DNA from 2 places in the Mesobacillus subterraneus genome. Region 2 is predicted to be linked to the other one. Evidence: riboswitches for the same ligand, from Rfam matches in the RefSeq annotation. Region 2 holds a riboswitch; the other holds the start of a gene.
The links. Region 2 has a riboswitch for cyclic di-AMP ahead of LC048_RS02115 (TrkH family potassium uptake protein). Riboswitches for the same ligand answer to the same signal wherever they lie in the genome.
Positions count from the first base shown of each region.

Region 1 (4,013 bases), 1.3 Mb from region 2:
TATTTTGATCCAGTCAGTCCATTTTCGAAGAAACTGACTTTGCATTTTTGGCAAGGGGAAGAACATCGGGAAGGGAGCATCACTTTTCCTTATGATCCAAACAAAGCCATGCAGACACAGATAAAACAGTCTATTAAAGAGACGGTAAAGGTCGATAAAGGTTCAGTTACTTTCAAAACGATTACAGCGACCCCAACTTTAACAGTGATCGAAGGGAAAATGGACGTGGATAATTTTAATCGACTCCATTTTGGCTTTGAAGGGGTCAAGTTAATGGCAAATGGTCAATCCATCGACAATATGGGTTATGGTGTACAGAGCACGTTTAATGGAAGCAAGTTCGATTTGCGTTTCGATGGTCTGCCTGAAGAGCTGCATTCTCTAGAATTGGTTTTTAACGAGTTTGTTGGATACCAGAAACTATCGGAACAGATCCCACTTGGTAACAATACGCACCATGATCTTGAAGGAAAAGATCTTTGGATTAAAAGCGTCGTTCCTACTGAGCGTGGAATTGAAATCACGATTGAAACAGACTGGAACCTACTGCTTGACGGCGTTTCTATTCAAAGTGGGGACAAAGTGACTCCTTTAAAAACAACGATTGGCCAGAGATTGGACAGAAATACAGATAAATTCACCAGTGAGCGGACGATGGTCTTTGATACGAAGTCCATGCCAGAGGATCTGCTCATCGAAGGGTTCCATTATGTGAAAAACTACAATCATAAGATTGAGATTCCGGTTGATTAGTTGGTGTGTATGGATCAGGGTCAGGAATAGAGGGGTGGCAATGAAGCAAGCTACTTTACAATGTTAGTCATTCTCTTTGAACACTAGATTGTAGATTTATCAGTGATTTGCGAATTCCGGTTGTATTTTTCAGATCACTTCACTGCAAAATAAAGCGAGGGCATTGTTTTTTCAAACAGTGCCTTTTCTTATTGTTTAGGTATTTATAAAATTATTTAGTGTGGAAAACAACATGTATTTTTTAAAAGCGCCTAGCCCCTAGCCCCTCGAGTCGCTTGGCTAGCTGCGGCTCCTAACTCCTCGAGACGCTAGTCTAGTGTCGCCTCCTAGAAACTCCGAAACTTCAACTCCGCCGGCAGAAGCAAAAAGCGCTTCTTTGTCGGAGTCTCCAGTTTTCTGCGTTTCTGAACAGTCGGCTATACGGTCCGCTCAGGTGAAGTCAAAGAACGACTTCACCGGTCGGCCCTCTAGCGCTTGTCTGGGCTGAACGAGGCGCTTGCGCTTTTTGTTCTGCTTGTTATTCAGGTGTTTACTGAAATTTACATATGAAACGTCCATGTGATTTTTAAAAAGAGATTGACACTCTTAAGCGATAGGAGTAATTTATACTTATTCATTTTAATAAAAAGCCTTTATGCTGAATCTTTTGAGCGGGGGAACCGATTTTGATAAAGCTATTTTATCTTGGGGTGAATTTTAGTGATTGAAGCTAAAAAGGGATACTCTCAATCCCTAATCCGACAGCTAACTCCGTAAGCCGTGAAGAGAGAAGGGTTGATGATATGAACATTAACCATTCTTATTAGGGATGGTCTTTTTGTGTTTTTGAAAATTAATCTGACAAAGTAAGAAGGGGTAAATCTTGGCGAAAATTTTAAAAAGGAACTGGCTGAAACCTGCGCAAATCATTGTGTTTTTTTATGTCATTGCTGTATTGATCTCGGCGTCGCTCCTCAGTCTCCCTATTGCGCTCAAGCCTGGGGTGAGCTGGACTTTGATTGACGTTTTATTCACGGCAGTCAGTGCGGTGAGTGTGACAGGGCTAGCGGTGGTATCGACACCGGACACCTTTAGTACACCGGGCGTTTTCATATTAATGTTCATCCTCCAGTTTGGCGGTATTGGGATCATGACGCTTGGTACGTTTTTCTGGATGATATTACGCAGGAGGATCGGTCTTAAAGATCGGCAGTTAATCATGACCGACCAAAATCAGTCTCAAATGTCAGGTCTGGTCAAGCTCATGAGACAAATATTGGCTATCATCCTCTTGATCGAGGCGGTGGGGGCCCTTATATTAGGCACCTATTTTCTTCGTTTTTTCCCGACATGGCAAGAAGCCTATCTCCAAGGCTTATTTGCAGCGGTCAGTGCAACGACGAATGCTGGCTTTGACATTACAGGAAGTTCGCTGATTCCTTTTGCGCATGATTACTTTGTGCAAACCGTGAACATCATCCTACTAACCTTAGGTGCGATTGGATTCCCGGTATTAGTGGAAGTTAAGGAGTTCTTTTTGAATCGTAAAAAACACAATCGATCACATTTTTCCTTATATACGAAACTGACCACCTTAACATTCTTTGCGCTTATGTTCTTCGGTACATTTGCCATTCTGCTTTTTGAATATAATCATTTTTTCAAGGACTATAACTGGCATGAATCATTTTTTTATGCCTGGTTTCAATCGTCCTCCACTAGAAATGGCGGGCTTGCTACTATGAATGTGAGTGATTTCTCTAATCCTACCTTACTGCTTCTTTGCTTTTTGATGTTTATTGGAGCGTCGCCAAGTTCTGTTGGCGGCGGGATAAGGACGACTACTTTTGCGGTCATTATTTTACTGATCATCAATTTTGCAAAAGGGCATAATGCAATCAAGGTGTTTGGACGGGAGCTGCATGAGGAAGATATCCGGAAATCGGTAGTGGTTAGTTTTCTGGCGATGCTGCTCTGTTTCGCCGCTGTGGTGATCATGAACGCGACTGAAAACTTCACGATGATGGAAATCATGTTCGAAGTCAGTTCAGCATTCGGGACGACCGGCTTGTCGATGGGAATCACTCCTGAACTTAGCACGGCAGGAAAGATTGTCATTATTTCTTTGATGTTTATAGGAAGAATAGGGATTCTATCATTCATATTCCTGTTCAACCGCGGAAAGCTAGAGCCAAAATGCCATTATCCGAAAGAAAGATTGATTGTTGGATAGAGGTTTCAGGAAGTATTGGGTGAAGGAAAGTTACCCGATGCTTCCTTTTTTCATGGAACTTCCAGTCTCCTTATCCGTATATAAAACAAGGGATAGGGGGATGGAAATGAAGAAAGTATTTGAGGTTACATATAAAGGGCATCATATACAAGTGGAGAATACCTGGTTTAGTGGGGAAAAACTCTATGTGGACGGCAAATTACAGGACCAGAATCTTGGGTTTGCCTTTGATCGAGCGACTTTAAATGGGGTAATCAAAAATAGTGAAGGAGCACACCAGAATATCAAGGTCAGTCTCGGTGGTGCTATTACGGTTGAATGCAGGATCTTTATAGACAATGAATTGATTTATCCTGAATATGAGGTTTAATAGTAAACAAAAGGAGTTCAACTTAGAAGTTGAGCTCCTTTTTTACTGAATAAGAAAGCATATATTCACTTTGAGAATTGTCCAGCTCCAGCGCCTAGCCCCTCGAGTCGCTTCGGTCCTGCCAATGAAGTCAAAGAACGACTTCACAGGCAGGCCCCTCCAGCGCTTGTCGGGGCTGAACAAGGCGCTTGCGCTTTTCTTAGACGTTAAATCTTTTTCTGATCTTTCTTGCTCTGAAAAATAAAGATGCCGATGGCCACTGCTGATGCGAGTAAAAAGACTAGGATGGTGATCGTGATGTAAAGCGGGTCATTGTTTGTTTCTTCTGGTAGGAGTCTTGTTGCAATCGGACCCATAGAGAGAAATAAAGGAATCAGTATGGTGAACCAGGTTTTGGTGTAGAGAGCTGCACCGATGAAAATGACGGCACAAAGGATAATAATCAGATTGTTTTGCACTGGCGTTGCTACGAAAACGGCTTCGAAGTTTTGTGCTCTATACCAAAACATGAAGACTACCATTAATCCTGTCACAATCAGGGAGGTGCAGAAAATAAAAACATACCCCCATCTAGATTGAAAGAATCTTGGCATTATTTTGAACAAGAACAAGCCATAGCCTAGGAAGCTTACCGTGGTGATGATGAGCGCAAACCAGATCGTCCCTCGTGATACGGAA
Region 1 covers NZ_CP129019.1:3,881,370-3,885,382, reverse strand. Annotated here, with positions in the region: gene LC048_RS20225 (DUF4179 domain-containing protein) at 1-753, shown strand, start outside; cyclic di-AMP (ydaO/yuaA leader) riboswitch at 1,379-1,527, shown strand; gene LC048_RS20220 (TrkH family potassium uptake protein) at 1,616-2,965, shown strand; gene LC048_RS20215 (hypothetical protein) at 3,072-3,335, shown strand; gene LC048_RS20210 (DUF1129 family protein) at 3,542-4,013, opposite strand, start outside.
Region 1: another riboswitch for cyclic di-AMP. It lies ahead of LC048_RS20220 (TrkH family potassium uptake protein); the one in region 2 lies ahead of LC048_RS02115 (TrkH family potassium uptake protein).

Region 2 (4,013 bases):
GGATGAAGAAAGCGTAATTGAAAAAGGGGGAGTTTGTCTCCCTTTTCTTTTGGTTTTTAATAGATTTTTATTATTCCTTAACCAACAAAGTTTTTTTATAAGGAGGAAGCCTAATGGATTTGACTTTTCTTATCGTCATATTTTTAATTGGTTTTATCGGGTCTTATATTTCCGGGATGGTTGGAATCGGCGGTTCAATCATTAAGTATCCAATGCTATTATATATACCGCCATTGTTCGGCATCGCGGCATTCAGTGCCCATGAGGTTTCAGGTATCAGTGCGGTCCAGGTATTCTTCGCCACTATCGGCGGTGTCTGGGCATACCGTAAGGGCGGGTACTTAAACAAGACATTGATCATTTATATGGGTTCAGCAATCCTTGTTGGTTCATTGATCGGAAGCTACGGATCCCGCTTCATGTCTGAAGGCGGCATCAACCTTGTTTACGGTATCCTTGCCTTGATTGCAGCTGTTATGATGTTTATTCCGAAAAAGGGCGTAGATGATATTCCGCTAGACCAGGTAACTTTCAATAAATGGCTTGCAGCATTCTTCGCATTTATTGTTGGGATTGGAGCAGGTATCGTAGGTGCAGCTGGTGCATTCCTGCTCGTACCAATCATGCTAGTTGTGTTGAAAATCCCTACTCGAATGACAATAGCAACATCACTTGCCATTACATTCATTTCTTCAATTGGATCCACAGTAGGTAAACTTGCCACGGGACAGGTAGAATTCTGGCCAGCATTGATCATGGTTGTAGCGAGTCTAATCGCATCACCACTCGGTGCCAATGCAGGTAAGAAAGTAAATACGAAGATCCTTCAGTACATTCTTGCAGTATTGATTTTGGGTACTGCGATTAAGATTTGGATGGATATCCTGTAGGATATATTTAAACAAGACTTCGCTCCTGCGAAGTCTTGTTTTTTTAGATAAAAGGTAGGAAGTCTATAGCTGTCAAGAAAACATCGTTATTGTGACAGGTTTCAATTGAAGAGCCTAATCATGTGGCATACAATGAAGCAACAGGCTATGTTCCTGTGCTCGTATTGCTGGCTAAATATCCTGACGGTGATGAGCCGGTTGGTGACATGCCAGGACAAGTGCCTGCCGAGTACCACACAGGTTCTTACTACTTCTGGAAGGGCTATGGTGCAACACCGGCTGATTCTGGTATTCACGTAACGGACATCAAGGAAAACGAAGATGGCTCAATCACAGCTAAGTTCTTCTATAACTTTAATTCTAGTATGAAGTAAATACGAAAAAACTGAGCAAGGATTACATTCCCGCTCAGTTTTTTTCATTTTTAAAAGGAACAAAAACATCAACATGTCCAGGTAGGACTTTGGCATTGAAAGGCAATGGATCGCCTTCTTCACCGTCGATGTTCACCACATGCTGTTTGTCAGAAGTTACCTTAAGGAAGGAGGTCCGGATATATTCAACTTCTTCACTTTCCTCCAATTCACCCTTCAGAAGCGATGGGATGAGTGACGCGATTTTCGGGACGGACATCTTCTTGATTATAAAAGCATGGAACTTTCCATCATTCACGCTTGCTTCGGGGGGCCAGATCTTCAAACCCGCCGACAGAATTCGTGAGGGAGGCGATCAACAGGAACGTATGCCCTTCCCATCTACCGTTTTCGTGTTCGACACATAAATCGATTGCCTCTCCATGTAAGAAAGATTTTGCCCCTTCCATAAAGTAAGCAAGCGAACCAAGTCTGGTTTTTAGTTCAGGGCTTACATTGTAAGAAGCTTCTGCAAGGGCCCCTAATGCTATAACATTGGCGAAATAATTCTCATTGATTTTACCTATATCCACAGGCTTGAGGTTTTGCTCAGCCAGAATTGAAATGGCTTTATAGGGATCAAGCGGAATACTGAGTGCCCTGGCAAAATCATTGACCGTTCCGAGTGGGATGATGCCGAGAGCAGGCCGGTGGGCTTGTTCGGCAAGTCCATTAATGGCCTCGTTGATTGTCCCGTCTCCCCCCATTGCAATGACCGCATCGTATAAACCAATGCAGGCCTCAGTAGCAAATGCAGAAGCGTCGCCTTCTTTCTCGGTTCTCCGTATATCGATAACATCGTACCTATCCTGTAAGGTTTCCTCTATTTTTTCAGCGTAGTCAGTCGCTTTTTCTTTTCCTGACGATGGATTTAATATAATCATGGCTTTCATCCCGCTAACCTCCCAAAAAAAATGTTTGCAAAACATTTAAAACTAACAATATCAACCCTATTATTTACCTTTAAATGAATGGCTATAAACCGCGAGCGCTGGAGTGAAAGTCATCCTTATGCCCAAAATGAAAAACAAAGAAAAACAGCGATTCAGTAAGAGAAACGAAGATTTGTCATCAATATTGGATTAAATTGAATAAAATGAGTCATTTTTGGCTTCCTTTTCGTGTTTACAATGGAATGCCGCAGGAGTATGATTACAACAGTTTCAGATTTCTGAACGAAAATTTAATGAGTTTCATATTTCTAAATCGCTGAATCCGATTGGAGCGGGGGAACCAACTTTGTGGAGGCAATCCACTTGGGGTGAGGCCTAATATTAGGCGGGGCTATTCTGAGCCCTAATCCGACAGCTAACTCCGTAAGCGTTGCAGAAGAGGAAGATGAAGCTTGTGCGACGAGAATTTTGATAAGTCCACAAGGCTGCAATCTTTTAGCCTCTGGGGGCTTTTTTGTTTTGCTGTATTTTAGATATGTCGCCTATTTTAAAATTCCAGTATGAACAAAATCCCTGAATAGAAATATTAGACGCATAATTCCTCATACTAAGGAAAGAAGGAAGGATCATGCGCAGGAAAATATTTTTTAGGCTGGACCCACCGAAAGTTCTTGTCTTTGGGTTTGGAGCAATTATTTTCTTAGGGACACTGTTGCTGTCATTGCCATCTTCAACAGTAAATGGGAAAGGACTTCCGTTTTTGGATGCATTGTTTACTGCAACCTCCGCAACATGTGTAACAGGGCTTGTCGTAGTTGACACCGGTGATACCTTCACAAGATTCGGGGAAATGGTCATCCTTTCGATGATTCAGATTGGCGGATTGGGTTTCATGAGTTTCGCCACTTTATTTGCATTTATTTTAGGAAAAAGAATTTCATTTAAAGAAAGGCTGATCATCCAGGAATCATTGAATAACGCGACTGTAGAAGGGATTGTCAGGCTTGTCAAACGAATCTTTCTTTTTACAGCGGTGATCGAGATTGCTGGTGGAATCATTCTTTCACTGAGGTTTTCACAGGAAATGGCTGCAGGAGAAGCGATTTATTTTGGTTTTTTTCATGCCATTTCTAATTTTAATAATGCTGGATTTGATTTGATGGGTGGATTCAACGGGCTCACTGCCTATGCTGAAGACCCGATTATCAATCTCACCATGATTGCTCTTATTAGTTTAGGAGGGATTGGGTTCATCGTCATGAATGAGCTGTTTGAATATCGAAGCACGAAAAGAATTTCCCTGCATACAAAAATCGTCTTATTTGTATCGGGAGTTCTGGTATTCGGAGGAGCTCTCCTGATTTTCATTCTTGAATTTAACAACCCATCCACCTTGAAGCCGTTAACAATGACTGGTAATATATTTGGTGCAATTTATCAGGCTGTCACCCCAAGGACAGCGGGATCCAATACATTGAATATTCCGGACCTGAAGCAATCGACCTTGTTTTTCATTATTTTCCTGATGTTTGTTGGGGCGTCTCCAGGATCGACAGGCGGCGGGATTAAAACAACGACATTTGCCGTCTTGATCGGTGCAGTCAAGTCACAAATTCGCGGCAGGGAGGATGTCACTTTTTTTGGCAGAAGAATGGAGCATAGCATCATTTCCAAATCATTGACGGTTACAATGATTGCGCTTTTTTTAGTGATTTTAATTACAATGATGCTGACCATCACTGAACCAGGAAAAGATTTTTTGATGATATTCTTTGAGACAGTCTCAGCCTTTTCAACAGTAGGACTTTCAATGGGCT
Region 2 covers NZ_CP129019.1:427,571-431,583, forward strand. Annotated here, with positions in the region: gene LC048_RS02090 (sulfurtransferase TusA family protein) at 1-17, shown strand, start outside; gene LC048_RS02095 (sulfite exporter TauE/SafE family protein) at 114-890, shown strand; gene LC048_RS02100 (hypothetical protein) at 1,013-1,264, shown strand; gene LC048_RS02105 (diacylglycerol/lipid kinase family protein) at 1,299-1,589, opposite strand; gene LC048_RS02110 (diacylglycerol/lipid kinase family protein) at 1,555-2,196, opposite strand; cyclic di-AMP (ydaO/yuaA leader) riboswitch at 2,501-2,642, shown strand; gene LC048_RS02115 (TrkH family potassium uptake protein) at 2,825-4,013, shown strand, end outside.